2 regions of the Clostridium sp. LIBA-8841 genome follow, and region 1 is predicted to be linked to the other one. Evidence: predicted binding sites of a transcription regulator. Region 1 holds the regulator's gene; the other holds the start of a gene.
What was found. The regulator HrcA, encoded in region 1, represses chaperone genes, less so after heat shock. The targets are predictions, from matches to a motif close to TGTTAGCACTCNNNNNNNNNGAGTGCTAACA.
Positions count from the first base shown of each region.

Region 1 (16,374 bases):
AAAGCAAGTATTCCTGAACCTGTTCCAATATCAAATACAGTTGTATCAGCCTTAACATACTTATCTAAAGCCTGAACACACATTCTTGTAGTTTCATGGTCACCAGTACCAAACGCCATACCTGGGTCTAATTCTACTACCATTTCCTCTCCAGTAGCTTCATACTCTTCCCATATTGGTTTTATAACTATTTTTTCTCCAATTTTTATTGGTTTGTAGTATTGCTTCCAGTTATTAGCCCAGTCTTCTTCAAACATTTTTTCAGCTTCAACTGTACCTTCACCGATATCTAACCCTGACTCTTTTAACTCAGCTACTCTATCTTTAACATAAGCTAAAACTTCATCTATGTTGTCTTCCTCTGAGAAATATCCCTTAACAACAGCAACCTTTCCCTTATGTTCTAATATGTTTATATCTGCAAAGTCCCAAGTTAAAGGTCCTTGTTCTCTTCCTAATATATCGTTTGGATCCTCTATAGCAACACCCTTACAGTCTAATCCGTAAAATATTCCTGATATAGGTTCTAATGCCTCACTCTTAGTTATTACTCTAACTTCAATCCAAGTTCCTTCCATTTATGTATCAATCCTTTCTTATGCTACTTTGACTAATAATTTATTTTACACTTTAGTCTAGTATCTGTCTAGCTTATAAGCACTATTATGTTTCATATTCATTGTTAAAATTTATAAGATAACAATACTTGATTATTAATTTATAAATTTCAATTTACTATTACATAATAATTCTAAAAATCTTATTTTTCTAAAAGCCACTCTTATTCATTATCACATATAAAAAAATTAAAGGCTATAGTCTATTATTGACATAACCTTTAAACTTAATTTCATTTAATTTTAAATTCCAAATATAGTTTTAATCAAAAAATTTTCAATAAATGGTGCTATAAAGAAATCTAAAGCTAAAATTAAAATAATAATTAATTCACCATTATATTTGATCCAAAATTTATTGGAAAGATTATTTAATTTAATCCTAGAACTTAACTTCTTAAATAATAATATATAGATTAAATACCCTATAGCTGCCCCTAAAGTATTCATTAATAAGTCATCTATATCAGTGGCTCTCATATTTAATAATTGAAGCACTTCTATTATTAAGCTAAAAGAAAATCCTACTAAAATAGTATTTAAAAATTTCTCGAACTTATTCCAAAGACTAGGTAAAAATACTCCTAGCGGAATAAATAAAATAATATTTGTTATCATTCCAAATAAATTCCCATCTTGAAATTTAAATGGAACCAAACTTATTGTTCTTTCTCTTTCAATTCCTATGTCTAATATATGTCCTGGTCCTGTAATACTAAGAACAGTTACTATATAAAAAGCAAAGATGCATAATCCAAGTGTAAATACCTTTGAAAACTCAACTTCTTCTTTTTTTAAATATAGTATTAAAAAAATACAGTATATAAAAACTCCAACAAACGCCGAAACTAATAGACCCATATTATCATCCCCCTTAGACTTAAGTAAAAATCCAAAATTAGTTATAGACAAAAAGCATTATTAAAATAAAAGCAACGGGTATCATGACCAATGTGCTACAGATAGACACAAAACTTTTAATTCTACCCTCCTCTTTTAAAATGCTTTTTATCATCCAATATATTCCTACACCAATAATTCCTCCAATTGTATTGGTTATTATATCAGTTATATCGCTCGCACCTATAGCAAATATATATTGACCAACTTCAAAAGCCAAAGATATTAGTACTATTACTCCTATCTGCTTATAAATTTTAGAATTATTTAAAAACATACTTATATAAATTCCTAAAGGTATAAATAAAATAATATTTCCTACAATATCTAACTGATTATAATATCCGTTTATAATATCATTAAAAGGAATTAAGTTTATACTTCTATGAAATTCTCTCTGACTACTAAATAACTCAATAGGAGAAACATATTTAAAAAGAATATTCCATAACAAAAATAAAATATAGAATATAAAACTTATTACAAATAAAAAGTTAATTACTCTCTTTTTCACTTGAACTCACCCACTTACTAATAATAAAAAAACTTTCTTAAATAAATATTTACAAATCTTTTTATAGATTAATTAAAGTTAATAAAACAAACTATAAATAGGTTAAAAAACATACAAAGTTCTAAAACCTATTTATAGTTTTTCACTTCAATTTTTAATATCTCTCTTTAATAATCTCTAAAACTTCTTCTTTAGTTAATTTTATAGCTTTCATGCTTTCTATAAATCCATCTAAGGCATCCTCTACTAGTTCTTTTCTTATGTTCTTTAAAATTCCCTCATCCTCTGTTATAGTACTTGGTTTATTTCTCACGGTTTCTATAAGCCCCATAGTTTCCATGTCTCTATACGCCCTTTGAACTGTATTTGGATTTACTTTTAACATCTCTGCAAGCTCCCTTCTTGATGGTATATGCTCCCCTGGTTTTAAATTCCCTATAACTAAAGATTGTTTTATATGTCTTATTATTTGGAGATAAATTGGTTCCCTATCATTTACTTCAAAAAACATTTTTACTTACCTCCTATCACCTTAATGCTATTTACTACTCCATCCTCATATTCTCCTATATAAAGTGGATTTTTACTATTTATATCAACAACACTTATATACCCCTTATAATAAATTAAATTATCCTCATTAAAATCTGTTAAATTTAAAAATACTTTATCTCCACTTATAAGAATATTACTTATATCACTAAAGCTTACACCATATCTTTCAAATCTATCTTTTTCTATAAGATTTTTATAAAAAGTAAATTTCTTAGTATTAAAATTAAAGTTTAATATTGATACGCTACTTCTGTCACTATCGTAGAAAGAAAAATATATATTTTCATCTTGAATATATGATTGTCCCTTATCGCCATCTTTATAGATTTCCTTAATTTCATTATTTATTTTCTCATCTGGTTTATAAATATTTATTTCTTTAGTATTTAAATCTATTTCTAGTACTCCTTCTAAAATAGTATTTTTATTTTTTTCATCTTCAAATACTTCAAAATAAATATTATCACTATATTCGAAATGATTACCATTAAATATATACGAATTGTCCAGATCTAATTCTTTATTTAAACTCATAGGTTCTGATACTTCAAGTTCTTTGCTATCTATATTAATTTCACCAAATATAATCATAGTTTCATTAGAAGTATTTTTCATAAAAAGAATATTTATTTTACCATCCTTATAAGAAATTCCATTTATTCTGTAATCTTGATTTAAGTTTGTTTTATTTTCAACCTGAAAATTTTCATAAGTATTAGTTTTTTTATCCTTAATCCTTACTTTTAAATGTGGATCAACACCATAAGATTGATCTGTAACATCAACCATAACCTCATTATCTTCATAAAAAGTTTCAGGTATAACAAGTAATCCTCTAAAGAACTTTTTATCTTCTAATACATTAACACTAGAATTTATTCCATTAAATCCACTTTCAAAAAACGAAGTTTCTTTTTTCACATCATTACTATCAACAGTTAGATTTTCTACTCTTACTCCTTTGTCTTTTGCTAAATTAAACTGAACATCTCCTAATTCACTTCTTTCTCCATATAAATTAGAAAACTTAATACTACTTTCATTAGCTTCTATAGTTATACCTGACCAGGTAAATATACCCAATAAAAATATTATAGTACAAATTATCGGTACTCTCTTTTTCATACACTCACCTCACCTACACATGAACCTTGTTCTTTAACAAATAATTTGAACCAAACCATCCAATAATTATATAAACTATACTTGTTCCTATCATCCAAAAGAATCTTTCAACAGAATATAATCTTATAATGCTCGGTAATACATAATAAATAAATATTAAAGAACACCCTATTATAGCTCCTAAGATTCCTCCTTTTATTCCAAAGCTCTTTGTCAAAAGCGAAAACAAAAATGCTACTAAAATTAATGCTACTATGCTCACAATAAGCCAAATAATATTTAAATAATCATCTGGAATAATATATCTAAAATTTATTTTTGAATATATTATTAATTCCTTAATACTCTCATGTTTCAAAAATTCCTTTGGAAACTTAACATTAAAAATAAAATATTCTATAATAACAGCTACTATTTGAAAAAACACTAAAGATATATAGAAAAACATTGCTGCTAAAACCTTATATAAAACAATTAATTTTTGAGAAATAGGTAAATTCAAAAGAGTATATGCACTTTTATTCTCTCCCCAAAATTCTCTAAACCATAAGTAACAACAATACAAACAAAAACATATTAATAAAATTAATGTGAAAAATATAGCCATTCTATTATGACTAATATTAAATGATGAAAATGTATTAACTCCACCATTTAATATCTCTGTAGAATTTTCTATTTTTTTTAAAAACCCATCTAAATACCCATTTAAATTATAGATAAACCAAATGATATTTAACATCATTAGTCCTATAGCTATTCCTAGAGTTATTTTCAAATCTCTTATTATTTGAGAATTTAAAAGATAAGAAAACCTTTTAAAATCACTTTTTACCACCTTTATGCACCTCCCTTATTTTATCAACTAAAGATAAGCCCTCTGCTCTAATATCTTCCACATAAAATTCACATTTAATTTTTCCATTGCTTAAGAAAACAACCTTATCAACCACATTTTCTACCTCTTTTATTTCATGTGTAGTTAATATAATACCTATATCTTCATTCATATATGAAATAAGTGATGCTATGAATTTCTCCCTTGTGAATACGTCTATTCCAGAAAAAGGTTCATCTAACAACAAATAATCTGGATTTCTTACAAATCCTAAAATTATTTTAACCCTAGCTATATTACCTTTAGAAAGATGATTTATTTTATCTTCTTCATTAAGCTTAAAATCCTTTAGCATTTCATAAGCCTTAGCCATATCCCATCTTTCATACATTACACTCATATATTCAAAAGCATCTTTTATTTTCATTCCACCATAAGTATTAATAACATCTGGTACAAAGGCTATTTTTTCATAAGTTTTATAACTTCTCTTTTCTCCGTCAAAAAGAATTTCTCCACTGTTTTCTTTAACGAGTCCCATAATTATTTTTAATAATGTTGATTTCCCTACTCCATTTATTCCAAGAAGAGCTGTTATTTCTCCCTTTTTAGCTTGGAATGAAATATTATTTAAAACTTCTTTTCGTCTAAATTTTTTTGTTATATCTTTAACCTCAAGCATTTTTTCACCTCTCTTCTTAATTTTTATCATTAAATCCATTTAACCTAACATTATTCATTTCACCTAAATAAATTAAATTACTATTTGATAAATCTACAACTCCAATAATTGATAAACTGCTATTTTCTACACTTGATAAAAAATATAATTTATTATTAAGTACCTTTAAATACATTGGTTGAGTTTCTCTACCTACATATTCTTCAATCTCATTTTCATTTATAACATTTTTATAATAATCAACAGTAAGGTTTTCTAAATTAATAGTAGCTACTGAATATACTCTTGGAACTTCTGATTTAATCCCCCTATATTTTTTCATTTTTTCTTCATCATTAAATGTCTTTTCTAACTCCGTTGAATCTGACATTTTCACACAAATTGACTTTCCATCGCATTCTACTGACTCTAATGCTATCCCATTTAAATCTATTTTATTTTCTTCTAATATTTTTCTTACATCATAATCTTTAAATGAATTATCCTTTAAATTAACTTTATAAATATTTAAATCAGTAATCTCTTCAATGTTTTTTTTCTCATCATAATTCCTAATTATTTTTCCAATATAAAAATTATCTCCGTCCTTATATTCTAATCCCATCTTTTCAGAATAACTTCCAAATTTCTCAACCTCATTAAAAACTTTTGTTTCAAAATTATATTGTTTTATAACTAAAGGGCATGAATATTTACTATCACTTTCAGGCATCAATATTTTTATTTTATCTTTTTCTCCATAAACAGCTAAAATGTTTGACCCTCCATCATTTTCAATAGATGTTTTTTTAACCTCTCCAGTTTTTTTATCTTTAAGTACAAGCTCTAATATATTTGTTTCATACTTTGTATTTACAACAGCTAAATAATCCTTTCCTTCATATGAGTTAGAGCTACTAATGAAGATACCTCTTAAAGCATCCTTGTTTTTATAAAAATCCACTCCTTGATCACTTTCATCAACAAACATCATTTTAGAATTTATGGAATCTGCTCCAATATTATAATCTTTATAAAAAAAACTCCCTAAATTCTTTTTAACAGAAAAGCTAACATCTCCTAATTCTGACCTATTCCCATATATATCTTTAACTTCTATATTTCTAAACCCATTTATAATATTAATGCCTAAAATTATAGCAAGTATAGCTAAAGCACTAATAAAAATTATATTTGAAAACTTCTTATTCATACTATCTCTCCCTCTTTCTAAACATTAATCTTTTTATTTATTAAGTAATTATTTAACATAAATGTAATTCCAATATAAATTAAAAGACCTATTGTATATAATAAAAGGAATTCTATAGCAAAGAGATGTAATTTTGTTACTGGAACATAGAAAAAAATAAATATTGTTATGATTACATATATGATCCAGTATACTATCCCCTTTATTCCAAAACTTTGTTTTAAAAATACAGCTAAGGCTCCAATTAGACTTATTAAAAATATAAAAATAATCATAACTGTTAAATTGACCATATCCATTGAAATAAAACCATAACTAATATTATTAAATAGTGCTTCAGTTAAAACATTTAATTCTATATTAAAATTACTTCCAAGCTTTATTTTTAACATAAGCCAATTAATAATTATTGATAAAAATTGTCCTAATAGAAACATTCCGAAGAAAAGTAATACAACTAAACTTTTACTTAAAATTAAATTACACTTTTTAATTGGTAAACTTAATGATCTATATATTGTTTTATTTTCAGAATAAAATTCTCTAGCCCAAATAAATATAGAAAATATAATAATTAATAATATTTCTAAAAAGAAGATATATGTTTTCCCACGGTTCATACCTAAAGGCCTTATAGCCATATCATAAATAACCCCTTGAAATAAAACATTATTCTCATAACTACCTACAACAGCCAAGCTCTCTATATAATAAAGAGCTATTGTTATAACCATTGTTATTAAAACATTTAAGGCTATTACCTTAAAATTTCTAGAAGCTTCATATTGAAGCAAGGAAAGAAATTTATTTTTTTTCTTACTCATCTAAAAACACCTCTCTCATCTTATCAATTAAAGAAACTCCTTCACTATATTTCATATCTTCAACATAAAAATCTTCTTTTATATCTCCTTCATTAAGAAGTATTACTCTATCTGCTACCCCTTCTATTTCGGAAATTTCGTGGGTAGTTATAAGAATCCCCTTGTTCTCATTGATATAATTTATTAAACACTCTAAAATATCTTCCCTAGTAAAAATGTCAATTCCTGAAAAAGGCTCGTCCATAAGAATATATTCTGCACCTTGCGCAAAACCCAAAATTATTTTTACTTTTGCTAAATTTCCTTTTGACAATCTATCTATCTTATCTTCCTTATTTAATTCAAATTTTTCTAGCATTTCATGAGCTTTTTTACTATCCCATTTATCATAAAAACACTCCATATATTCGAAACTTTCTATTATCTTCATTCCTTTGAAAATATTTTTCACATCTGGAACGAAAGATAATTTATCTAAATTTTTATAAGTTAATTCTTCTCCATCAATTAAAACACTTCCACTATCTTGCTTAATAAGTCCCATAATAATTTTTAATGTTGTAGATTTTCCAACTCCATTTATTCCTAGTAAAGCTGTGATTTCTCCCCTATTTAGTTTAAAAGAAATACTATCTAAAACCTTTTTACGTCTAAAACTTTTACTAATTTCAGTAACTTCTATCATATTTTCACCCCTAAAACCACTAATTTAATTTATTTGTATCTGTGTATTACTTCATTAATACACTAACCTTAAGTGTATTATAGCATTAGTACACATCCTTGTAAATGATATATTTTACTTTTTTTGTATTTTCACCGAAATATAACTTTTAATAGTATTGATTTACTGCTATATTCAAAATATTATTTTAATTATTATTCTATTTTCACCTTTCATTAAAACATTAAATATTACCTTATAAATATTTTTCTGTTTAAACACATTCTTATTAAAGTTTAATTTAATAATTTCAATATACTAACTTTAAAATCTTTATAATCCAATCATGAGTTTTTTTAAATTAAACTATATGTATAAATAACTAAATTTAAATCATTGATAATCTAAAACAACGTAAAAAAACACTCTAGCTATAATACTAGAGTGTTTAAAACTTATTATTTTTTCTTTTTAAATTTTGAGAAGAAACCTTCATCTTTTTCATCTATATCGTCAACTGATTCTCCTGACGCTCTCATGAATTCTTTTAATGCTTCTTCTTGTTCTTTATTTAAGTGTTTTGGAACCTCTACTACCATATGAACGTATTGATTTCCTCTTCCCCCACCATTAACATGAGGAACACCTTTTCCTTTTAATCTAAACTTAGTTCCAGGTTGAGTACCTGCTGGAACCTTGTACTTAACATTTCCGTCAACTGTAGGAACTGTTATTTCTGTTCCTAAAGCAGCCTTAGCCATACTTATCTTATAATCATAGTAAATATCTGAACCTTCTCTTCTAAATATCTTAGATGGAGCAACATTTACTCTTATATATAAATCTCCTGCAGGACCATTATTTAATCCTTGTTCACCTTGTCCTCTTAAAGGTATGATATTACCAGTATCTACACCTGCTGGTATCTTAACTGTTATCTTTCTAGTCTTTCTAACAGTTCCTTTTCCTTTACAATCTGGACATGGATCTTCTATTATCTTACCTGTTCCACCACATTGGTCACAAGTTGTTGTAGAAACAAAACTTCCTAATGGAGTTTGTCTTTGAACTCTTATCTGACCTGAACCATTACATTTTGGACAAGTTTTAGGAGATGTACCTTGTTTAGCCCCTGTACCATGACAAGTTTCACAAGTTTCAGTTCTAGTTATTGATATTTCTTTTTCACATCCAAATACAGCTTCTTCAAAAGTTATATTTAATCTATACTCTAAATCAGCACCTCTTTGTGGAGCATTTTTTCTTCTAGCTGATCCGCCACCACCGAATCCGCCGCCAAAGAATGATTCAAATATGTCTCCAAATCCGCCCATTTCTGAGAAATCGAATCCGCCAGCATCGAATCCACCAAATCCGCCACCACCGTATCCAGCACTTCCATCAAAGGCTGCATGACCAAATTGATCATATTTAGCTTTTTTATCAGGATCTTTTAATACATCATAAGCTTCATTTACTTCTTTGAATTTTTCCTCAGCTTCCTTATCTCCAGGATTTCTATCCGGGTGATATTTCATAGCCATTTTTCTAAAAGCTTTTTTTATTTCATCATCTGAAGCACCTTTTTGAAGACCAAGCACTTCATAATAATCTCTTTTAGCCACTGTTATTCACCACCTATAATTTTACTTGTAAAAAGGGAAGACTATTGAGCCTTCCCTCTATTAATTCTTTTTATATTATATCAAAGCTTTAAGTCTTGTGATAGTTTTAATTATTATTTATCATCTTGAACTTCGAAGTCAGCATCTACAACATTGTCATCATTGTTTGTAGCTCCAGCACCTGCATTAGCTCCACCCATGTTGTTTGGATCGAATCCTTGGCCTTCTGATCCACCATTTTGTTGGTATAATTTTTCTGATACTTTGTAGAATGCTTGAGTTAAAGCTTCTATAGCATTTTGTATAGCTGGGATATCATCACCATCTTTAACTTTTTTAACTTCTTCTATTTTAGCTTCTATTTCTGCTTTTTCTTCAGCTGAAACTTTGTCTCCAAGTTCATTTAAAGTTTTTTCAGTTTGGTAAACTGTTTGCTCAGCAGTATTTTTAACTTCTATAGCTTCTTTTCTCTTCTTATCTTCTTCAGCGAATTGTTCAGCTTCTTTAACAGCTTTATCTATTTCTGAGTCGCTTAAGTTAGTTGAAGCTGTGATTGTAATATTAGCTTCTTTTCCAGTAGCTTTATCAGTTGCTGAAACCTTAACTATACCGTTAGCATCTATATCGAAAGTAACTTCGATTTGAGGAATTCCTCTTGGTGCTGGTGCGATTCCTGATAATGTAAATCTACCTAAAGTCTTGTTGTCAGCCGCCATTTGTCTTTCACCTTGTACTACGTGAATTTCAACTGATGTTTGGTTATCTGCAGCAGTTGAGAAAGTTTGGCTTTTCTTAGTTGGGATAGTTGAGTTTCTTTCGATTAATGGAGTAGCAACTCCTCCTAAAGTCTCAATTCCTAATGTTAATGGAGTAACATCTAGTAATAATACGTCTTTAACATCACCAGTTAATACACCAGCTTGGATTGCAGCACCCATTGCTACACATTCATCTGGGTTAACTCCTTTTGAAGGTTCTTTTCCAGTGAAGTTTTTAACAGCTTCTTGAACTGCAGGTATTCTAGTTGATCCACCAACTAAGATTATTTTATCTATATCATTTAATGATACATTTCCTGATTTTAAAGCTTCTTTCATTATATTTATTGTTCTTTCAACTAAATCATGAGTTAATTCATTGAATTTAGCTCTAGTTAATGTCATATCTATATGCTTTGGACCAGTTGCATCAGCAGTGATGAATGGTAAGTTAATTAATGTTTGAGTTGATGATGATAACTCAATTTTAGCTTTTTCAGCTGCTTCTTTTAATCTTTGAAGAGCCATTTTATCTTGTCTTAAATCAATTCCATTTTGTGCTTTAAAGTCTTCAGCTATATAGTCTATAATTCTTTGGTCGAAGTCATCTCCACCTAATCTAGCATCTCCGTTTGTTGATACAACTTCAAATACTCCATCTCCTAAGTCTAAGATAGATACGTCGAAAGTACCACCACCTAGGTCATATACTAAGATTTTGTGATTGCTATCCATTTTATCTAAACCATAAGCTAATGAAGCTGCTGTTGGTTCGTTTATTATTCTTAAAACTTCTAATCCAGCTATTCTACCAGCATCCTTAGTTGCTTGTCTTTCAGCATCATTGAAGTAAGCTGGAACTGTAATAACAGCTTTTGTTACTTTTTCTCCTAAGTAAGCTTCAGCATCAGCTTTTAATTTTTGAAGTACCATTGCTGATATTTCTTGTGGAGTATATTCTTTACCATCTATGTTAACTTTGTAGTCAGTTCCCATATGTCTTTTTATTGACATTATTGTTTTATCAGGATTTGTTATTGCCTGTCTTTTAGCAACCTGTCCTACTAATCTTTCTCCATTTGCTTGGAATGAAACTACTGATGGAGTAGTTCTAGCCCCTTCTGAGTTAGTTATAACTACTGGTTCTCCACCTTCCATAACAGCTACGCATGAATTTGTAGTTCCTAAATCTATACCAATTATTTTACTTGTTCTTACATCACTCATTGTTAATTCCTCCTCTAACAATTTTATATATTAATTCTGATTATATGCTTAATTATTTAGTTACAGTTACCATTGAATGTCTGATAACCTTATCCCCTCTCTTGTATCCTTTTTGGAATACTTGAGCCACTTGATTTGGCTCAGAACCTTCTTGATCCACAACCATCATTGCTTGATGTAACTCTGGATCAAAAGCTCCTTCTGTAGGTATTTCTTCAACTTGAAGTTTTTCTAAAGCATCTTCAAATTGTCTTACTGTCATTTCAACACCTTTTTTAAGGTCTTCAACTGAGCCATCTACAGCTAATGCTCTTTCTAAGTTATCTAATACTGGAAGCATTTTTATTAAAACATCTTCACAAGCATCAGTGTATATTCTTTCTTTTTCTTTATCAGTTCTCTTTCTGTAGTTTTCATATTCTGCAGAAATTCTTAATAATCTATCTTTTAAGGCCTCTAATTCATTTTCTAACTTTTTAGTTTTATTTTTAAACATATTATTTTCTTCCTTTAAAGCCTTTAATTCTTCAAAATCAATAACTTTTTCATCAGCCTTAATCTCTTCTGAAACTTCTTCTACTTCTTTATCTACACTAGGATCTTCTTTTTTATTTTCATTATCGAATTCTTCTTGGATATTTTCCTTTAACTTTTCGTCAAACTCTTTGTTATCCTCCATAAATCAGCCCACCTCTTCTCTTTTTTTACTTTACTTATTCTTTAAAGTTTCATTTAATTCTTTCATAACCTCAGTCATGATTGATAATACTTTAGAATAATTTATTCTTCTAGGACCTATTAAAGCTATAGTACCTAATGATTTATCTCCTACATGATATCCAGCTGATATTATAGAGCATTCTTTTGCTTCTGGTACAAATATTTCATCACCTATTTTAATAGTCATATCATCGCTATCACTTATAAGTTCTGAAATACACTTTTTATCATGTAAAAGCTCTAAAATCTCTTTTGCTTTATGAATATTATTATATTCAGGATAATTAAATATATTAATTGTTCCCTCTAAGAACACTTCAGATGTTCCATCGTCTTTCAAGCTTTCATAAAGAGCTGGCAGAACTGCATTCACTATATCTTCATATCCTTCTAAAGCTTTATTGAGATTACTTATAACCTCTAGGTTTATTTGCTCAATAGTAAGGTTCTTAAGCCTTTCAGTTATTATCTTACTAATTTTAATAAGTTCTTCAGATAAAGGAACACTTTTTACTTTTATAACTGTATTTCTTATTACACCATTATCAGTTACTAAAACACATAATATACTTACATCATCAACTTTTAAAAGTTGAATTGATTTTATAAAACTCTTATGAACTGAAGGTGCTTTAACTATACAAGTCATTTTAGTAAGTTCCGATAGAAGAGCACTAGTTTGTTTGATTATCTTATCAACTTCGTACAAGGTACCATCTATTATTGAACTTCTAATAAGCAATTCCTCTTCAGAAGATAATCTTTCGAATTCAACCATTCTATCAACATATAATCTATATCCTCTGCTTGATGGAATTCTTCCTGCCGAAGTATGAGGCTGTTCTAAAAATCCCATTTCTTCTAAGTCAGCCATTTCATTCCTTATGGTAGCTGAACTTACTCCAAGATTATACTTTTTAGCGATAGTTCTCGAACCTACAGGCTCTCCAGTAGATATATAGTCTTGAATTATAGCCCTTAATATTTGAAGCTTTCTATCATCTATCACTAATCTCACCTCTTTATTAGCACTCACTATTAATGAGTGCTAACTAGTACACTATTAATATATTACCTCTCAAGTTTTTTGTCAATCCCATTTTTTATCATTTAATTTAAAAATTATTTATTTACTAATATTTAGTTTTTATTATCTTTAATTTCCTTTCAATTTCTTCTTTTTTCTAAGTTAACTTTTAAACTATTCAAATAAGAAATCAGCCATTATTATATTTGAAAGTTCTATTCCTTTTTGACTAAGATAAATACTTCCTGAATCTCTTATTAATAGATTTTTATCCTCATACTTACTTATTATTTCTCCATAAACATCATTTATATTCATATTAAATCTTTCTTCAAATTCACTTTCCTTTATTCCATTAATCTTTCTAAGTCCCATAAACATAAATTCTTCCATATCATCATTTTTAGAATTAGTTATTACTTCCTCTATAGCTTCTCCTTTTTCATTCATTGCTTTTATATATTCTTCTACACTACTTAGATTTTTAATTCTTTCGCCATTAATATAAGAAGCTGCTGCTGATCCTAAACCAATCCAATTATCCATATTCCAATAGGCTAAGTTATGTCTACACTCCATTCTTCTTTTAGCATAATTAGAAATTTCATATTGTTTAAATCCGTTTTCCTCTAAAATAGTTTTTGCTAAATGATACATTTTTCTTTCCTCTTCCTCACTTGGAAGCTTTAACTTATCATTTTCATAAAGATTATAAAAAGCAGTTCCTTCTTCTATGATTAAACTATATGCTGATATATGTGCTGGCTCTAAAGATATTATTTCTCTTAAAGTCTCTTCCCATTCATTTACTTTTTGATTTGGTAAGCCAAACATTAAATCGACATTTATGTTGTTAAACCCTACTTTTTTAGCTAAAAGAAAATTCTCTTTAAAGGTTTCATAGTTATGTATCCTTCCTAATCCTTTTAAAAGACTATCTTGCTTTGCTTGAAGACCCATACTAATTCTATTAACACCATATTTTTTCATTACATTTAATTTTTCTTCTGTTAAATTACCAGGATTACATTCCATAGAAAATTCAACATCCTTTGATATATTAAGTTTTGCTATTTCACTTAATAAAGTTTCTAACTCCTTTGATTCAAGAACACTTGGTGTTCCTCCACCAATAAATATAGTATTTATTTCTAAATTACTATATTTTTCTTTAAATTTTATTATTTCCTTATTCAATGCATCTATGTATTCTTTTCTTAAATGATCTTTTCTTGCAAAAGAAGGGAAATCACAATAAAGACACTTTTGTGCACAGAAAGGAATGTGTATATATAAAGAAATTTTATCCATGGTTAATTACCTCCATCTTAAAATAAATAAAAAATCCAAACTAAAGTCTCTACTATTATTTGGTTTTCAATTTAATTAATATATAAGTTCTTTAGTCTACTTTCATATTACAACAAAAAAAGTCACGAGTGAATAAACTCATGACTTTTATATGATACTTTCATAATACAAAATTACTTATTTTAAATTTTGTTCATAAGCTTCTTAAAACATTCATATAAACGCAATTTAATTTTTAATTCAAACTACATTTTAAGCTAAAAATCAATATTTATCTAAACAAGTTCAAGTCTTAAAATATATTTAAACTTATTTTTATATTTCTCTTAAATTTATGTTTATAGCATTATGAATTAATAAATCTCTTTGAACTTCTATAATAGAAGTTTTTATTATTTCGCCTTCTAAATTTATATCAACATTACTATGATCTCCATATTTAGCTAAAAACTTATCTAAATCAGAAATTTTAAGACTTACGGAAATATTTTCTCCATTTTTTCTATTTATAACACCAGTTGCTTTTCCAGCATTTCTAAATTTTCTACACTTAACTCTAACATCTCTTTTATTTGCTTGTAACATAAGAACAACTCCCCTTCTCTACATAAGTTTTATTAATTTACTATAAATATATTGAAGGGATTTCTCTTTAATGACTAAATAAAAAAAATATTTATTTTATGAATTTCTTACTAAAAGTCATTATAAAATTAATGTTATTAATCCTAATTTCTTTAAAATCAAAATTCATCTAAAACAGAACTAAACATAAAAAAAGGTAGCATTGATACTTAATAGTATCAAACACTACCTCTTTGTTAATATTTAAAAGCTAATTAGTCAACTTTTAAAACTGACATAAATGCTTCTTGTGGAACTTCAACTGTTCCTAATTGTCTCATTCTCTTCTTACCTTCTTTTTGCTTTTCAAGAAGTTTTTTCTTTCTTGAAATATCTCCACCATAACACTTAGCTAATACGTCTTTTCTCATAGCCTTAACTGTTTCTCTAGCTATGATTTTTGAACCTACAGCTGCTTGAATTGGAACTTCAAACATGTGTCTTGGAATAATTTCCTTAAGTTTTTCAGCTATAGCTCTACCTCTTTGGTAAGCCTTAACTTCTGGAACTATCATAGATAAAGCATCTACGTTATCTCCATTTAATAATATATCTAACTTAACAAGTTTTGATTGCTCATATCCTTTTAATTCATAATCTAATGAAGCGTATCCTCTTGTTTTTGATTTAAGAGTATCGAAGAAGTCATATACTATTTCATTTAATGGTATTTCATAATGAATAACAACCCTTGTTTCCTCTAAGTATTGCATATCTATGAATTTACCTCTTCTGTCTTGGCATAATTCCATTACGGCTCCTGTATAATCAGTTGGAGTAATAATTGAAGCCTTAACAACAGGTTCTTCCATATATTCTATCTCTGTCATTGGAGGAAGATTTGTTGGGTTTGTTAAATCAAATGACTCTCCATTTGTTTTAGTTACCTTGTATATAACTGATGGTGCAGTTGTGATTATATCTAAGTTAAATTCTCTTTCAACTCTCTCTTGAATTATTTCCATGTGTAATAATCCTAGGAATCCACATCTAAAACCAAAACCTAAAGCTACTGAAGTTTCTGGCTCAAATGATAATGCAGCATCATTTATTTGAAGCTTTTCTAAAGCTTCTTTTAACTCTTCGTATTTAGCTCCATCAACTGGGTATATACCAGAATAAACCATTGGTATAGCAGGTTTATATCCTGGTAATGCTTTTTCTGTTGGTC
Region 1 covers NZ_CM173488.1:3,101,888-3,118,261, forward strand. Annotated here, with positions in the region: gene prmA (50S ribosomal protein L11 methyltransferase) at 1-578, opposite strand, end outside; gene AC2A4K_RS13635 (VanZ family protein) at 861-1,478, opposite strand; gene AC2A4K_RS13640 (VanZ family protein) at 1,516-2,031, opposite strand; gene AC2A4K_RS13645 (GntR family transcriptional regulator) at 2,186-2,542, opposite strand; gene AC2A4K_RS13650 (hypothetical protein) at 2,545-3,711, opposite strand; gene AC2A4K_RS13655 (hypothetical protein) at 3,725-4,549, opposite strand; gene AC2A4K_RS13660 (ABC transporter ATP-binding protein) at 4,536-5,231, opposite strand; gene AC2A4K_RS13665 (hypothetical protein) at 5,248-6,423, opposite strand; gene AC2A4K_RS13670 (hypothetical protein) at 6,441-7,247, opposite strand; gene AC2A4K_RS13675 (ABC transporter ATP-binding protein) at 7,240-7,932, opposite strand; gene dnaJ (molecular chaperone DnaJ) at 8,370-9,536, opposite strand; gene dnaK (molecular chaperone DnaK) at 9,650-11,521, opposite strand; gene grpE (nucleotide exchange factor GrpE) at 11,574-12,200, opposite strand; gene hrcA (heat-inducible transcriptional repressor HrcA) at 12,231-13,250, opposite strand; gene hemW (radical SAM family heme chaperone HemW) at 13,443-14,579, opposite strand; gene AC2A4K_RS13705 (hypothetical protein) at 14,895-15,164, opposite strand; gene lepA (translation elongation factor 4) at 15,419-16,374, opposite strand, start outside.

Region 2 (16,374 bases), 300 kb from region 1:
TTTCCTTTTAAAAACTCACTATTTCCAAAAGCCTTCTTTGAATCTATATTTTCAAAAGAATATATACCTAAATTATGAGTATATATTCCACTATTATTTGTTCCTGCTGAACCTAAAGCTTTAAGTGACCCATTTTCTCCATTAAGGATAATATCTTGCTTGCTCACCAAAACTCCATTATCTATATTTAAGTTTCCCCCTGAAATTACAATTCCACTGGCAACTTTATTTTGATTTTGATTTTTATAAGATTTATTATCATCAAAACTATAATTAGCAGAAACATAAGCACTTCCACTTATATTTAAATCACTATTTTGATTAATATTAAGATTTTCCCCAACAACTAACCCTTGTTGCCATATATTATATACAGGTATTTTTTCTGTATAATATGCACCATTATAATCAGGTACCTCTATATTAAAAGTCAATTGAACATCCTTATAATTTTTAGTTTTATTTCCGTCTTTTACATTAAATTTTGAGTTTAATCTTATAGTTAGAATCTCATTGTTGTCAGAAGCTCCAAAAACAAAATATTTATCTAGATCACTTATTTGGTTAATCCCACTATATGAATTAATTTCTTTTCCATTTATTGAAATAACACTTATATCATAATAATCAGAATTCTGTTCATATTTAAACCCCTTAGTATTAAATAAAACTTGTCCATTTTTAATCTTAAATAGATTCTTAAAATTATCATGAATATAATTTTTGTATTCACTCTTGAATATAGAATTTTGAGTACTCTCTATATTTTCAGAAGTTAAACCCTCCACACTACTCTTTGCAACTGCATCATTCCCAGCCTCTACAGCTTCTGCAGTCATATCATTTATTTTAACTTTAACTTCATCTAAACCTGACTCAGACATATATAAATTTTGTGTTTTTTTAGATTCAACTATTATAGCTTTATAATTTGACAAAGAAAGTGACACTATTGCTGTACCAATTGTTGCAACTATTGCTAGTACTACTATTACATAGGCAAGAGAAGCTCCTTTTTTCTTTTTCATGTATAACATATAATCACTCTCCTATAAATTCTGTAGCTTTAAGGTTGTATATTTCTTCATTCCCACACTTTATATTTAAATTTATATCATATAACCCTACCTTATTGTCATAAGGAGACTTTTCAACATAGTTTTTGTAGATCTTAACTATCCCTTGTGGCTTTGTATCTTCAATAGTATCATAATATCTTACGCCACTTCCCTTGTATTTATAAGCATATATACTTAAGTCTCCTTCTAAATCACTGTTTAAAGCCCTTAACTTTATAGATTTATTTTTTTCATCTTCATAAAAAAGAACTTTCACTTTAGAATCTTTGCTTTCTTTAGCTAAATCAGCTTTATTTATATCACTTTCAGTTTTCACATTATCATTATTAACTGTGATATCATTTCCCTCATGAGTTGATTTAATATCAACAGTTCCATCACTATTTTTATCTATGGTTAATTCAAGCAACTCATTATTTAAATTGTTAATTCGTTTATATTTTAACCTGTACCACTCTCTATTTATTATTCTGTAAACAGTAATACTAGTATTACCAATATAAACGCAATAATTAAAATCTAATTTATTACTTTCATTATTTTCATCCTTATCATTGTTATATCCACTTAAATTTGGTGTTATAGTTCCCTCAACCTCAAAGTTTTTATTTGTATTATTAAACTTAACAACACCATTAACTTTATATGAATCAAAATTATTTTCACTATTATTTTCTTTATTCAAAGTTATCATTATGCCATTATTCAAAACTATCTTATTTGTATCTGGATAATTTGATAAATTATATAACTTATCAACTTTTAAAGCTTTTATCTGTTCAAGAGTACTTTGTGCTAAGTCTATAGCCTGTTGTTTTTCTGCACTTTTGCTAGATGTTTTAATTGCTGTCAAAGTAAAGCTTCCTAAGGGTATCATTATTAAGGTAAACAAAACCAAACTAATTATAGCTTCTATCACTGTAAATCCTTTTTTACTTTTTCTTTTTTTGATACCCATAAGCTTCACACCTCTTCTAGTTTTTTATTACTTTCACTTTACCTTCTGTTGTTACGTTAACTCTTGGATTGGATGTATCATCCTTATCTACAACCAAATTAACATTTTTATCTGAACTATTTACTATTTTTATATTAACTCCAGATTTATCATCATTATTTCCTCTTTTCTCTGAGAAAATTTCAAAATTTATATCATTTCCATTTGGCTTAAATTCTTCACCATCTCCACTAAAATCTGCTGGATATGTCTTACTTCCTACTTTATATTTATAATAATATTTACCATCCTTTTCAGTTATGTACATTTCTACATTGGTAACATCATTTTCATCGTTACTTAAATAACTTGTCTTATTTTTATCTTCAGCTTTACCTAATACTATAGTTGGTAAATCTGAGTTTATTGGTCTAATAGTCATTAAAAAATCATTTTTTGTTTTTGAATTTTCTAATTGACTTTCTAGTGTTCCACTACCTGCAACACTTGCTCCTGAAAAAGGATTTTCCTTACCATATTTATCATCAGCTGTTGTAAACTCTTCAGTTGTAGCATCAATCTTTGGTATTGCAATTAATTGTATATTTATATTAGCTGAAACTTTCCCATCAGTTTGAGCGCTTAAATTAAAATTAAGTATATTTATATGCTTAGGATTTTCATCAAGAGCCTTCATAAAATTCATAATATCATCATAAGTTCCATTTACACTTAAAGAAATAGTCATTTGATTTAAGTTGTAAATCTCTTCTTGTTTCTTACTTGAAGTTTCTTGTTTTTTATCATCAACTATATTATTATAATCATTTACTATACCTTGTATCTGATTTTGATTTTCTTCACCATTCTCATTATTACTTTGTTTATCACTCTTTTGTACAACTGGAAGAGCTTTTACTTCAGAAAAGCTCATAGTTCCCTTAACATTAGTATTATTCATTAAATTATTTAACTCTAAAATAATATTAGGTTGCTCAATACTTGAATAAAATCTAGATGTTAAATTGTTGATTTCTGTATTAAATATATTTATTTCTTCTTTATTTGGTTCCATAGATTGAACCATTTTCACATCATCTTCATATTCTTTTTCAGTACTTTGTTTTTTACTCTCTAAAGATTTTAATTCACTGTATTGATAATCCCATACTAATTTATAATATCCAAAGCCAAGAATTCCAAGAGCTAGGACAAATAATAAAGTCTTTTCTTTTTTAGTTATTTTCATTACTTCCTACCTCCTTTAGAGTACAACTTATAGAGAATGAATATTCTCCTTTTGCATCTCTTTCTCCAATACCACTTATATATGTATTTTCAATAAATCCAAGATTATTTAAATTATACTGTAAATCACTTATTGCACTTCTTGTTTTGGATAAAGCTTGGATTGTTAAATTCTTATTATCTATGCTTATTTGAGTAAATATAACATCATTAGGTACTGTACTATTTATTATTTTTATTCTTTGTGTATTTACATAGTCATTACTACAAATTTGTTCTGAAGCCGCTTTTACATTTGTATAATATTTTTCTAAAGTAGAGTGTTCTGAATCAATTTTTTTTGCCTGAGCTAAATTTTCTTTCATATCAACAGCATTTATTTCAGCTTCATAAGTACTTATTTGCTTTTTCAAAAGATGAATTTTCACAAAATTTATTGTAAAACTTGCTATAAATATAAATAAAATTACTCCTAGTATACTTAACCCTATATATTTTCTTGTTGAATCACTTTTTCTTTCTTGAACTATATGGGAGAAAAAGTTAAAATCTCTCATTATTAATCACCAACCTAAAGTCTTATTAAGGCTCCAATAGCATTTATGTATTCAGAAATACTTACTTCATCTACGTTCTTTTTAAATTCTATATTGCTATTTCCTTGAAGTATTTTAACTCTCATATCAAATTTAGTTGAAACATATCTCTCTAGTCCTTTTATGTTAGCTCCACCACCACAAAGATATATTTTATCTATTTTACCCTGAGAATTTTTACTTTTATAATACTTTATCAATCTATTTGCTTCGTCAAACCACATATCTACACTTTCTTTAACACAGTGTTCTAAAGGGCCCTCTTCTCTACTCATTAAATTACAACTTTCTTTTTTCTCACTTTCTGCTTCTTGTAATGACAGTCCTAACATTCTTGATATTTCATGATCTAAATGATTACCACCTGAATTTATTGTTTTAATTAAAACAAGTTCATTATTACTTATTATTGTTAGGCTAATATTATTTGCACCTATATCCATGCTTAAAACTGTTTCCTTTATATATGGATTCATTACATAAAGTGCCTTTCTCTTAGAATTGTAATTTAAATCAAGTGCATATGGTTTTCCACCAATCAAATTAGTAAGCTCTTCATAGGAATAAATCATTCTATTAGGGTAAACAACTATAAGAACCTCTAATTTTTCCTTTCCCTCAATAACTTTCTCACTTAATATATTGTATTGAATCATATGTTCTTCTAAATTTATAGGAAGATATTGTTTAACTTCATACTTAATTACAGTTTCTATTTCATCTTCATTTACTTTAGGTATCATTATGGTTCTATTTATTATTGATGTACTATTAGTAGTAAAAATAATATTATCAACATTTACCTTATGTAAATCTAAAGCATCACCTATAACGTCACTTAGCTCATCAATATTTTTTATATGTCCATCTTCAATTGCACCCTCTGGAGTTGATATTTTAAAAGCTTTTTCTATAGCAACTTTATTCTTGTTGTATCTTCCAACTACAACCTTTATATTTTCGCTTCCAATATCTATAGATACTGCCTTTTTAGAAATTACCTTAGCAGTTTTAATCGTTTTTTTATTCTGCTTTTTTCTCTTAAAAACTTTTAATATATCACTAACATCCATTTGCAATATGTTTTTTTTATCTTTCTTCTCTAAATTCAAGGGGATCCCTCCTTGCCTTTTATAGTTGAAAAGTGTAAGGATACTTGGTCCTTACACTTTATAATTTTATAATTTTATTACTTATTATTTTGCTATTTACTTAGCTTATTTATTTAAAGCATATTCTGAATCTGCTGTAGGATAAATATTTTTATCATTAATATCTACTTGTATAACAGGTTTGCTTTCAGGTCCTGTAATTGTAACTTTAAATATTCCTTTATCTACTGATTGAGCAAGTGGAATTGTTTGTAAATAGTTTTGTAAATCTTGTGCATCCATTCCAGGATCTGTTGATGGATCATCTTTTCCGTCACCACCATTAACTATTCCATCAGCATTTAAAGTTAAAGTTATCGTCTTATCTGCACCAGGAGCAATTATTTGACCTTCTGCTATTAAAGCTGAAGTTGCATCATATATTGTTTTCGCACTGGCTACATCTGCCTTAACTTTAGCTTTTCTTTGAATTGATAAGAAGTTTGGAATAGCTATAGCCGCTAATATTGCTATTATTGCTATTACTATAATTAACTCAATTAAAGTAAAACCTTTTTTCTTTTTATTTTGTTTTTTTGTATTCATTTGTTTTCCTCCTTACTAGTTTAATTGATATTCAGCATCTGTTGGATTAGGATAAACTAATACATCACTTGTTCCATCTATATATATTTGTATAACTGGGTTAGATTCAGTTCCAGTTATTTTAACTGCAAAGTGAGCATTATCAACTGATTCAGGTTTAGGTATTGTTTGAAGATAATTTTGTATGTCTTGTATATCTGCATTTACATCTTTTGTTCCATCTATTGGTGTAACATTTGCTAATACTGTAGCATCTTTAGAGCCTGGTACTATTTTTCCCTCTGCTATTAATGCTGATGTTGCATCATATACTGTTTTAGCACTTGCTATATCAGCCTTTACTTTAGCTTTTCTTTGTATTGATAAGAAATTAGGTATTGCTATTGCTGCTAATATTGCTATTATTGCTATTACTATAATTAACTCAATTAAAGTAAAACCTTTTTTCTTTTTATTTTGTTTTTTTGTATTCATTTGTTTTCCTCCTTAAAATAATATGTAATCTATTAAAAGCCCAAAAGACTATTAATTTCTTTTAAAATCACTGTCAGAGTTAGATGTAACTCTCAAAGTACATTATTTTTAACTACATAAACTATTAAACTTAGCTTGTCTAAGTTTTTAATCTAATTTTAAAATACCTGTTTGAGTGGGATATACATCGCCTACTGTTTTATTATTAGAGTTAATGATGGATACGTTTATTATTGGTTTACTTAAATTAAGTTTTCCATTTTCATATTCAAACTGAACATTTATATAAAAATATCCTCCACTAACTGATTGAGGTTTAGGTAATTCACCATTTTGCAAATATGCTTTCACTAAATTTGATTGATCATAAGAAGAAGATAAATCAATACCATACCCCCATCTTTCATCATTACCAGTTCCAGTATGTTCTGGCATTTTTGATTTGCCTTCTGCTATTAAAGTCGTAGTTATATCATACAAACTTTTTCCGGTAGCTATATCAGCATTAACCTTAGCCTTCCTTTGAATAGCTAAAAAGTTTAATATAGCTATTGCAGCCAAAATAGCTATTATTGCTATTACTATAATAAGTTCAATAAGAGTAAAGCCTTTTTTCTTTAGTCTTTTATTAATACTCAAGACTATCGCCTCCTTAAACTTAACCTATACTGTTATACATCTTAAACATAGGCGTTAATATCGAAATTAATAGGAATCCTATAATTACTCCCATAACAACTATCATAAAAGGCTCTATTAAAGCTGTTGCAGTCTGTATTCCTCTCTCTAACTCATCATCGTAAAAATCAGCCGTCTTATCTAATATACTATCTAAAGAACCAGATTCTTCTCCAACTTTAACCATAGAAGCAAGCATTGGTGGAAAAATTTTAATTGTCATAATTGAATCTCCAAGACTTTCCCCTCTTACAACCTTATCCTTAACTCTTAATAATTCCTTTTCTGCAATCTTATTTCCCACAACAGAAGCCACAATCTCAAGTGAGGTAACCAAAGACATACCACTTGAAGAAACTATTCCCATAGTCCTTGTAAATCTAGAAACTATTATCTTTTGAGTAAGCTTTTTTATAACTGGAATTTTTAAATTTATAATACTTAATCTATATTGACCTTCTTCACTCCTAAAATATTTTCCTAGGAAATAAATCCCCAAAACTAAAATTAAAAATAATATTATTCCATATTTCCCCAAAATTTTGCTTGTTCCTAAAACAAATTTTGTTATAGCTGGAAGCTCAACATTATTTTCTTCAAACATTTGCATAAAAGTAGGCATTACAAAGGTAAGAATAAAAGTTATTGCAATGATAGCAACAATTCCTAAAACTATAGGATAGATCATGGCACTTTTTATTTTTCCTCTTATCTTATTCTCTTTTTCATAATAATCTGCCATTCTCTTTAGAATCAAATCTAAATTACCACTTCTCTCACCTGCATCAACCATACTAGTAAGTAAATTGGGAAAAACACCTTTTCTTTTTTTCATAGAACTAGCAAGAGTTTCTCCTCTTTTTACATCAGCATTTACTCCAATTAATGCCTCCTTCATCTTCTGATTTTCATCCTGCTCTATTAATATATTTAAAACTTTTCCTACGGATAAACCAGAATCTAACATAACATAGAATTGTCTACAAAACACTGCTATATCTTTTAGTTTTACTTTATGCCTAAAAGAAAAGCGTTTTTTATTTCTGACATTAACTACTTCTATGCTTAAAGGATAATATTCATTAGATAAAAGAATTTCCCTAACTTGACTCTCAGAATCGGCAGTTTGTGTTCCTTCTATTCTTTGTCCCTCTGAATTAATAGCCTTATATTTATAATTTGCCATAATTCATCTCCTTCTCTTTTATCAAAACTAATCATCATGAGTTACTGCTAACATTTCTTCTACTGTAGTTACCCCTTCTAAAACTAAATCTCTACAAGCTTGTCCTAAAGTTTTCATTCCTTGTCTAATAGAAATTTCTTTAAGAACATGAGCACCTTCACTATTTAAAATTGCATCTCTATGTTTTTTAGTAATTTCCATAATTTCATATATACCAGCTCTTCCAACATAACCTGTGTTATTGCAATAAACACATCCTCTTCCTTTATGTAAAATTAGATTTTCATGCTTATCTATTCCTAAAATCGATTTTTCATATGAATTTGCTTCATACTTTTCTTCACATTTAGGACATATTTTTCTCACAAGTCTTTGAGCTATAACTCCTTTAATAGCATTTGCTATTAGATACTTTTGAACTCCCATATCTTCTAATCTTAAAATACTAGAAGGGGCATCATTAGTATGCAAAGTTGATAAAACCAAATGTCCTGTAATAGCTGCTCTTATAGCAATTTGAGCCGTTTCAGTATCTCTAATTTCTCCAATCATTATAATATCAGGGTCCTGTCTTAAAATTGATCTTAATCCTGTTGCGAAAGTTAACCCTGCTTTTAAATTAACATTAACTTGGTTAACTCCTTCTATTTCACATTCAACCGGGTCTTCTACCGTAATAATATTTTTACTCTCTATATTCAATTCATTCAAAATAGCATAAAGAGTTGTTGTTTTACCACTACCTGTAGGCCCAGTAACAAGTATTAATCCATTAGAATGTTTAGTTATTTTTTCTAATAAATCAAGCTCATCTTTCTTCATTCCAAGACTTTCTTTAGCTATTATAAAGTTCTCTCTATTTACTATTCTTATAACTATCTTTTCTCCTGTTATCATAGGTAAAATGGATACTCTTAAATCTATTCGTTTATTTCCTACTTTAGTAAGTATTCTTCCATCCTGTGGAAGTCTTTTTTCCGATATATCAAGGTTAGCCAGTATTTTAACACGTGTTACTAAGGGCGCTAAAGTATCTACTGGCAATGTTGATATAGTATGTAGCTTACCATCTATCCTATATCTAATCCTTAATATATTCTCATAAGATTCAATATGTATATCACTTGCTCTTTCTTCAACTGCATTCTTAATAACATACTCTATCATTTTTACAATAGGTGCATTATCTAAATTATCAATTTCCTCAATTTTATCTAAATTAAGTTCATTATTCTCTTCGCCTGATACTTTTGATAATTCTTCTGCAACTGAAAGAACTTTCTGATTCGAATAATATATGTCTATTGCTCTTTGAATAGATTGCTTTAAAGCTATATAAGGCTTAACCTTTAACCCTGTAGAAATCTCAACATCATCTATTGCTACTATATCCAAAGGATCAGCCATAGCAACCTTTATAATATTTCCATCTATTTCATAAGGAAATATCATGTGTTTTCTACAGACAGTTTCAGAAATCATCTTTATAGCTCTTCTATCTATTGTTATGATTTCAAGATTCACCTTTTCTATATTTAATTGTTTTTCTAAAACCTCTATTATGTCTTCTTCAGTAACAAAATTCTGCTCAACAAGTATTTCTCCAAGTCTTTTACCAACTTGTTTCTGAATTGCTAAAGCTTCTTTTAGTTCTTTTTCTGTCAGTTTTCCTGATTCTATTAGGATATCTCCTAAACGCTTCTTTTGATAACTTACCAAAGGAATATCCTCCTTTATCTAAAGTAAATACTTAAATTCCAAAATATATTGGAATTATAATATTTCCCATAAAAATTAATATTATAGTTGATATACCGATAGCTGGTCCAAAAGCTATATAATCGTCTCTTTTCTTTTTCTTGAACACAATCTCTAAAACAGCTAATATTCCACCGATTATAAATGACAAAAATATATTTATTATAGCTAATTTCCATCCTAGAAAAATTCCTGCTATAGCATGTATTTCTATGTCTCCACTTCCCATAGCTCCAGTTAGCTTACTAACTAAAAAAATCACTCCACTTGCTATTAAGCACCCAAAAAAATAATTTAAAATGCTTCCTCCAAAATAAATTTTTTCTATTAATGCAAAAATGATTCCAAGTAATATTGCTGGATAAATTGTAACAGCATAAACATCTTGAGTATCATAATCTATAAGTGAAATTACTATAAGAAATGTAATTAAGACTAAATACTTAATTGTCAAAAAAGATATACCATAATATTTATATACACAAAAATATAAAAAACCTGTAAGTAATTCTACTAGAGGATATCTTATAGATATTTTTGTTTTACAATATCTACACTTTCCCCCTAAGAATAAATAACTTAAAACAGGTACTAAATCTATAGGTTTTAAGTTTCTTTTGCATGTACCACAGTGTGAAGGGGGAAATGCTATAGATTCACCTGCAGGAATTCTAAAAATACATACATTCAAGAAACTTCCAATTATTAATCCAAATAAAAAAAATATTATAGACACAGTTCCTCCAAAATTAGTTAAAAAAATTAACTATTTATTAATATTTCATATTAATTATAAACATCATACATTTTTTTGTAAATAATTTTAAACAACATTTTTATCTTATTAAATGAATAATTTACTATTTTTCTTTTTATAAACAATATTCTTAAATAATACTTAATAATCCATTAAATTACACATTATAAAAATAAGCTTTTGATCTTAGTTTTATCAAAAGCTTTAAATATAACTTGTAACTAATTAAGTTTTAAAAAGATTCTGTTTTTCCTGTTGTTGCTTTTACTTTTCTTCCATTTTCTATATTTACATTATAGAAGTCTCCACTTTGTGGTTTATCTAAATCTTCAAGCAACTCTTGTAATTTACTCTCTCCATCGCCACTTATTCCTGATATTTCAACCCCTGAATCATTAGGTTCAATTTTTATATTTGTTGTACTACTTTCAATAACATCTTCTGCTAATAGCATTTCTACTGATCTTTCAATTGCCGCACAGTTTTGTTCATCAACTTTTGTTCTAGCTCCTTCTTTTACTGAGGAAAAATTTGGAGCTATGACTGTTATGATTATTGCCATAATAGCCAAAACAACAGTCAACTCAATTAAAGTAAATCCCTTTTTCTTTTTTTTCCTAGATTCCTCTTTTTTAAAATTTGTGTTTTTTAGTGATACCATTTCTGTACCCCTCCTATTATATTTTTCATAAAGTTAAATAATTTTTAACTTTAGATTTATATTAGGATTATGGACTTTTTTACCATTTTTATACATAAAAAAAGAGATTCTTTTAAAAAGAATCTCTTTCTATATATCATTCGTTTATTAAATTTCTTATGTTATTTAAAATCCTTAGTTATCTTAAAATCTTTCGTATATCTAAATCATTTGTTTGTTCTAATTTATGTACGTACTCTATAACTTCTTTCGTTTTTCTTTAACGTCTTTTGTTGTAATAGCATTAAGCTATTATATAAATTCAAATCATATGTAACTTTAATATCTTTTGTTTTATAAGTTCATTTGTTAATCATTATTTTATCTTTAGTGTATCTATTTCTTTTGTTTTTCAAAAAATCATTTGTAACTTATGTATTTATATTAACACATATTTTTCCAGTTGTCTACAAAATAATACAATATTTTTTGTTTTTTTTAATATATATTTTTTTCACCAATTAAAAATTTAAAATTAATACTTTTAATAACAATTAGTTTATAAATTAATTATTTACATGCTATTTTCAATTGATTTTTCGACATTTAAACCTTTAAAAGTATATTATGTAATTATTTTCAAAATAATACAATAAAAAAGAGATGACAAACAAATGCCATCCCTTTTTTCATTAATACATTCCGTCCATTCCCATACCTGCACCTTGAGGCATTTCTTTTTCTGGAATATCTGCTACAGCAGCTTCTGTTGTTAAGAATGTTGATGCTACTGATGATGCATTTTGAAGAGCTGATCTTGTAACCTTAGTTGGGTCAACAATACCTGCTTTAAGCATATTTTTATATTCTCCTCTTAAAGCATCAAATCCTATACCAGCTTCACTATTCTTAACCTTTTCTATTATAACTGAACCTTCTAAACCTCCATTGTGAGCTATTTGTCTCATTGGTTCTTCTAAGGCTCTTACAATTATATTTATACCAACCTGTTCATCTTGAACATCTGAAGTTAATTTAGCAACTTCGTTTATTACATTTACATAAGCAGTTCCACCACCTGGAACGATACCTTCTTCAACGGCTGCCTTTGTAGCCGCTAAAGCATCTTCTATTCTTAGCTTACTTTCCTTAAGCTCAGTTTCTGTAGCGGCACCAACTTTAACCACCGCAACTCCACCAGCTAGTTTAGCAAGTCTTTCTTGTAATTTTTCTTTATCAAACTCAGAAGTAGTCTCTTCCAATTGAATTTTTATTTGATTAATTCTATTTTTAATTTCTTCTGAATTTCCTCTTCCATTAACTATTGTTGTATTATCTTTAGTTACCTTAACACTTTCAGCTTCTCCAAGCATATCTAATGTAACTTCTTTTAAATCTCTTCCTAATTCATCAGATACAACAACTCCACCTGTTAAGATAGCTATATCTTGTAACATCTCTTTTCTTCTATCTCCAAATCCTGGTGCCTTAACAGCAACACAAGTGAATGTTCCTCTTAATTTATTAACAACTAATGTTGTCATAGCTTCGCCTTCTATATCATCAGCTATTATTAAAAGCTTTCTACCTGCTTGAACTATTTGCTCAAGTATTGGTAATAAATCTTGAATATTGCTTACTTTCTTATCAGTTATTAATACTAATGGATTATCTAAAGCAGCTTCCATTTTTTCTGTATCTGTTACCATATATGCTGATACATAGCCTCTATCAAATTGCATACCTTCTACTACATCTAACTCAGTTCCCATTGACTTAGATTCTTCTACAGTGATAACTCCTTCGTTACCGACCTTCTCCATAGCATCTGCTATTAATTCACCTATTTTTTCATCAGCGGCTGATATAGCAGCAACTCTAGCAATATCTTCTTTTCCATTAACAGGTTTAGAAATTTTCTTTATTTCTTCAACAGCCTTCTCAACAGCAAGCCTAATTCCATTTCTTATTAATATAGGATTTGCTCCTGCTGTTACATTTTTTAATCCTTCTCTTATGATAGCTTGAGCTAATAGTGTAGCTGTAGTTGTTCCGTCTCCTGCCACATCATTAGTCTTAGTAGCTACCTCTTTAACAAGTTGAGCTCCCATATTTTCGTAAGCATCCTCAAGTTCAATTTCTCTTGCTATAGTAACTCCATCATTTGTTATAAGTGGTGATCCAAATTTTTTATCTAAAATAACATTTCTTCCTTTTGGTCCTAATGTAACCTTAACAGTGTTAGCTAATTTATCTACACCTGCTTGCATAGACCTTCTTGCTTCTTCACCAAATAATAATGTTTTAGCCATATTAATCTACCTCCCAAATTTATTATGAATATCTAAAGCATTTATATGTTTTCAAACTATTCAACTATTGCAAGTATATCATCTTGTCTTAAGATAGTATATTCTTCACCTTCAAACTTAACTTCTGTTCCTGCGTATTTAGAGTATAAAACCTTATCTCCAACCTTAACTTCCATTTCAGTTCTTTTTCCATCTACTATTGCTCCTGGTCCTACTGCTATAACTTCTGCTTCCTGTGGTCTTTCCTTAGCAGTTCCAGTAACTATTATACCGCTTTTAGTAGTTTCTTCTGCTTCTAATCTTTTAATGACAACTCTGTCTCCAAGTGGTTTAATATTCATTCAAAAACCCTCCTTAAAAATGCTAATTAATTACTCAATTTTTAGCACTCTTCAATAAAGAGTGCTAATTCTTATTAATATAATATAATTTACCAGTTGTAAATTCAATAACTAAATTTATTAATTTACAATATGTTATTATTATTTTTTCTCTTTAATTTAAATTATCTTTTATTTTCTGTAATATACTCTATTTTCCTTTAAGTATCTTTTAAAATTTAATTATACCTTTTACTTCTTAATTCTAGACAAGTTCCTCTTTATTAATACACCATACACTATAAATTAATACTAAATGTATTCTTAAAATATGTATTCTTTGATTAATATTTTATAAAAAAGTCTAGAATTATTAAAAACATTTATTTTAAGGAGTAAATAATGATTAGAGTCTTAAAGAATATATTACTTTCTTTATATTTATTAATTAGTTCAATAATATTTTCCGTTATAATAACACTTAATAATTCTCCATTACTATATTCATTTTTTCTAGATTTTAAAAGTCTACCAGCAATAAGCAACCTTAGTAAAAATCAAATTATGAATGATTATAATAATATAATCAATTACCTGAATTCGCCATATGAAACTACTCTTAAATTTGAAAATTTTAAAATGAGTCCTACTGGAGAATATCACTTTTTAGAAGTCAAAAATATTTTTACTTCTGTTTATCTAGCTGGATTTATTTGTCTAATATTAGGAATAATTTTATTTATATTGATAAAAAAATCTAAAGTTAAAGTCTTATTGAAGTCATTTAATCTATTCTTCTATGAAGTTTTAATTATTTGCTTTTTTATACTCTTAGGATTTTATTTTGACTTTTCAAAACTATTTACTTTATTTCATAAAATATTTTTCAATAATGATTATTGGATATTTGATCCTCAAAAAGACCAAATAATAAATGTTTTACCTGAATCCTATTTTTTATTCTTAGCAGTATTGGTAATATCTTTAGTAATCATGTTTTCTATAATATCCAAAATCTTTTATAACCTAAATAAACCTATTTTTTCTTCTTCAAAATAAATTATATTTCCTTAAATTATAGAATAATTCTTCTTAAATTTTCAAACTATTAAAGTAACGGCTTTTTAAAATTTAAATACATATATTATAATATTTATAAGTATTCTATTATTTAAGGTGTGATGAATATGAATAAAGAAACTCATATATGTGATCTTTGTGAAAGGGAAGTTCCTACAATCACAGAACATCATCTAATTCCTCGTCAAAAAGGAGGAAGATTTCAAGAAACAGCTTGGCTTTGCGTGCCTTGTCACAAACAAGTACATGCTTTATATAGTAATTATGAATTAGCTTCTAGACTTTACTCTATACCAAGGCTTAGAGATGAAGAGAAGATAAAACGTTACTTAAAATTCATCAAGAAACACCCTGGTGATGCTAACTTTACTATAAAACAATCAAAAGCCATTCGTAAAAAAGGTCGTTATTAACAAAAAAGTAGATTATTAGCTCCTTAAACCCAAGTTTATAAAGCTCTTAATCTACTCTTTTTTTACTTGATCTAAAAACTATATTTTTATTCCATTTTCTCTTGCATAATAGAATAAATATTGTTGAGCAAATCCTGAATATTCTCCAAATCTTTCTCTTGCAAAAATTCTTATCTTATTTAATGAAGCATCATCGGCACCATAAAAATGCATCATAGCTCTTTTAACCCAAACATCAACTGGGAAAGCTGAACTTTTCTTCATAGAGAATAGCATTATACAATCTGCTACCTTTGCTCCTACTCCCATGAATTCTTGAAGGCCTTTATGGCATCCATCAACATCCATATTAGTTATCTTTTCTAAATCATATTTTTCTAATATTTCAACTATATCTTCTTCTGGTGCTTCTAGTATTCCTCTTTTTGCTAATTCACATTTATATATCTTTTGAGTTGTATCATATATGTATTTGCTTCTAAATGATGCACCAGTTTCTCTTATTTGATCTATTGAAGCCTTAGCTAAGCTCTCTGGTGTTGGGAAAGCATAATAGGTATTTCCTTTATATTCTATTGCTTCTCCCCATCTTTCACTTATTTTCTTTATTGTTTTTGATATTACAGGTATGCTATTTCTTGCTGATATTATAAATGAAATAACTAATTCAAAAGGATCTTGATTTAATATTCTTATTCCATATCCAAACTCAACAGCACTTTTTAAGGTATCATCCCAAGATAAAGCTTCTTTAACCTTTGAATAATCTCTTTCTAAATCGAAATAATCTACCCAAATATTTTCAAAATCCTCTTTATTAGTGTTATATATTATTACATCATCACCTTCTTGAGCAACTTCTATAACTCTTCCAAAGGCAACTCCTATGTATGAACCACTTTCTGTTCTTTCCCATCTAAAGCACTGCCCACATTCAAAAACTTGTTTTATATTAAAGTTTTTTGTATCCTTTAATATTACTTTATCCTCTCTATACTCTACACTTTTAAAATCCATTTATTTCACCTATCTTTCTATCTTTCTCTTCTTACGATTTCATCTAAAACTTCAGATGCAGTCTCTATCATAACTATGCATCTTCTATCATCGTCTTTTTTATATTTAGCTTTTAACTCAGTACAATTATATTCGCCTAATCTATCATAAAATTTTTCCATAAACTCTTTTGTGAAAGCTCT
Region 2 covers NZ_CM173488.1:3,400,658-3,417,031, forward strand. Annotated here, with positions in the region: gene AC2A4K_RS15060 (DUF2572 family protein) at 1-1,037, opposite strand, end outside; gene AC2A4K_RS15065 (type IV pilus modification PilV family protein) at 1,042-2,037, opposite strand; gene AC2A4K_RS15070 (hypothetical protein) at 2,054-3,265, opposite strand; gene AC2A4K_RS15075 (PilN domain-containing protein) at 3,252-3,821, opposite strand; gene pilM (type IV pilus assembly protein PilM) at 3,836-4,933, opposite strand; gene AC2A4K_RS15085 (prepilin-type N-terminal cleavage/methylation domain-containing protein) at 5,078-5,557, opposite strand; gene AC2A4K_RS15090 (prepilin-type N-terminal cleavage/methylation domain-containing protein) at 5,573-6,031, opposite strand; gene AC2A4K_RS15095 (prepilin-type N-terminal cleavage/methylation domain-containing protein) at 6,179-6,670, opposite strand; gene AC2A4K_RS15100 (type II secretion system F family protein) at 6,690-7,895, opposite strand; gene AC2A4K_RS15105 (GspE/PulE family protein) at 7,923-9,614, opposite strand; gene AC2A4K_RS15110 (prepilin peptidase) at 9,646-10,389, opposite strand; gene AC2A4K_RS15115 (type II secretion system protein) at 10,643-11,071, opposite strand; gene groL (chaperonin GroEL) at 11,743-13,362, opposite strand; gene groES (co-chaperone GroES) at 13,419-13,703, opposite strand; gene AC2A4K_RS15130 (TIGR01906 family membrane protein) at 14,085-14,741, shown strand; gene AC2A4K_RS15135 (HNH endonuclease) at 14,870-15,175, shown strand; gene AC2A4K_RS15140 (DNA-3-methyladenine glycosylase family protein) at 15,254-16,192, opposite strand; gene AC2A4K_RS15145 (C-GCAxxG-C-C family protein) at 16,210-16,374, opposite strand, start outside.
Region 2: the regulator HrcA is predicted to act here: its motif matches at 13,743-13,773, upstream of groES (co-chaperone GroES).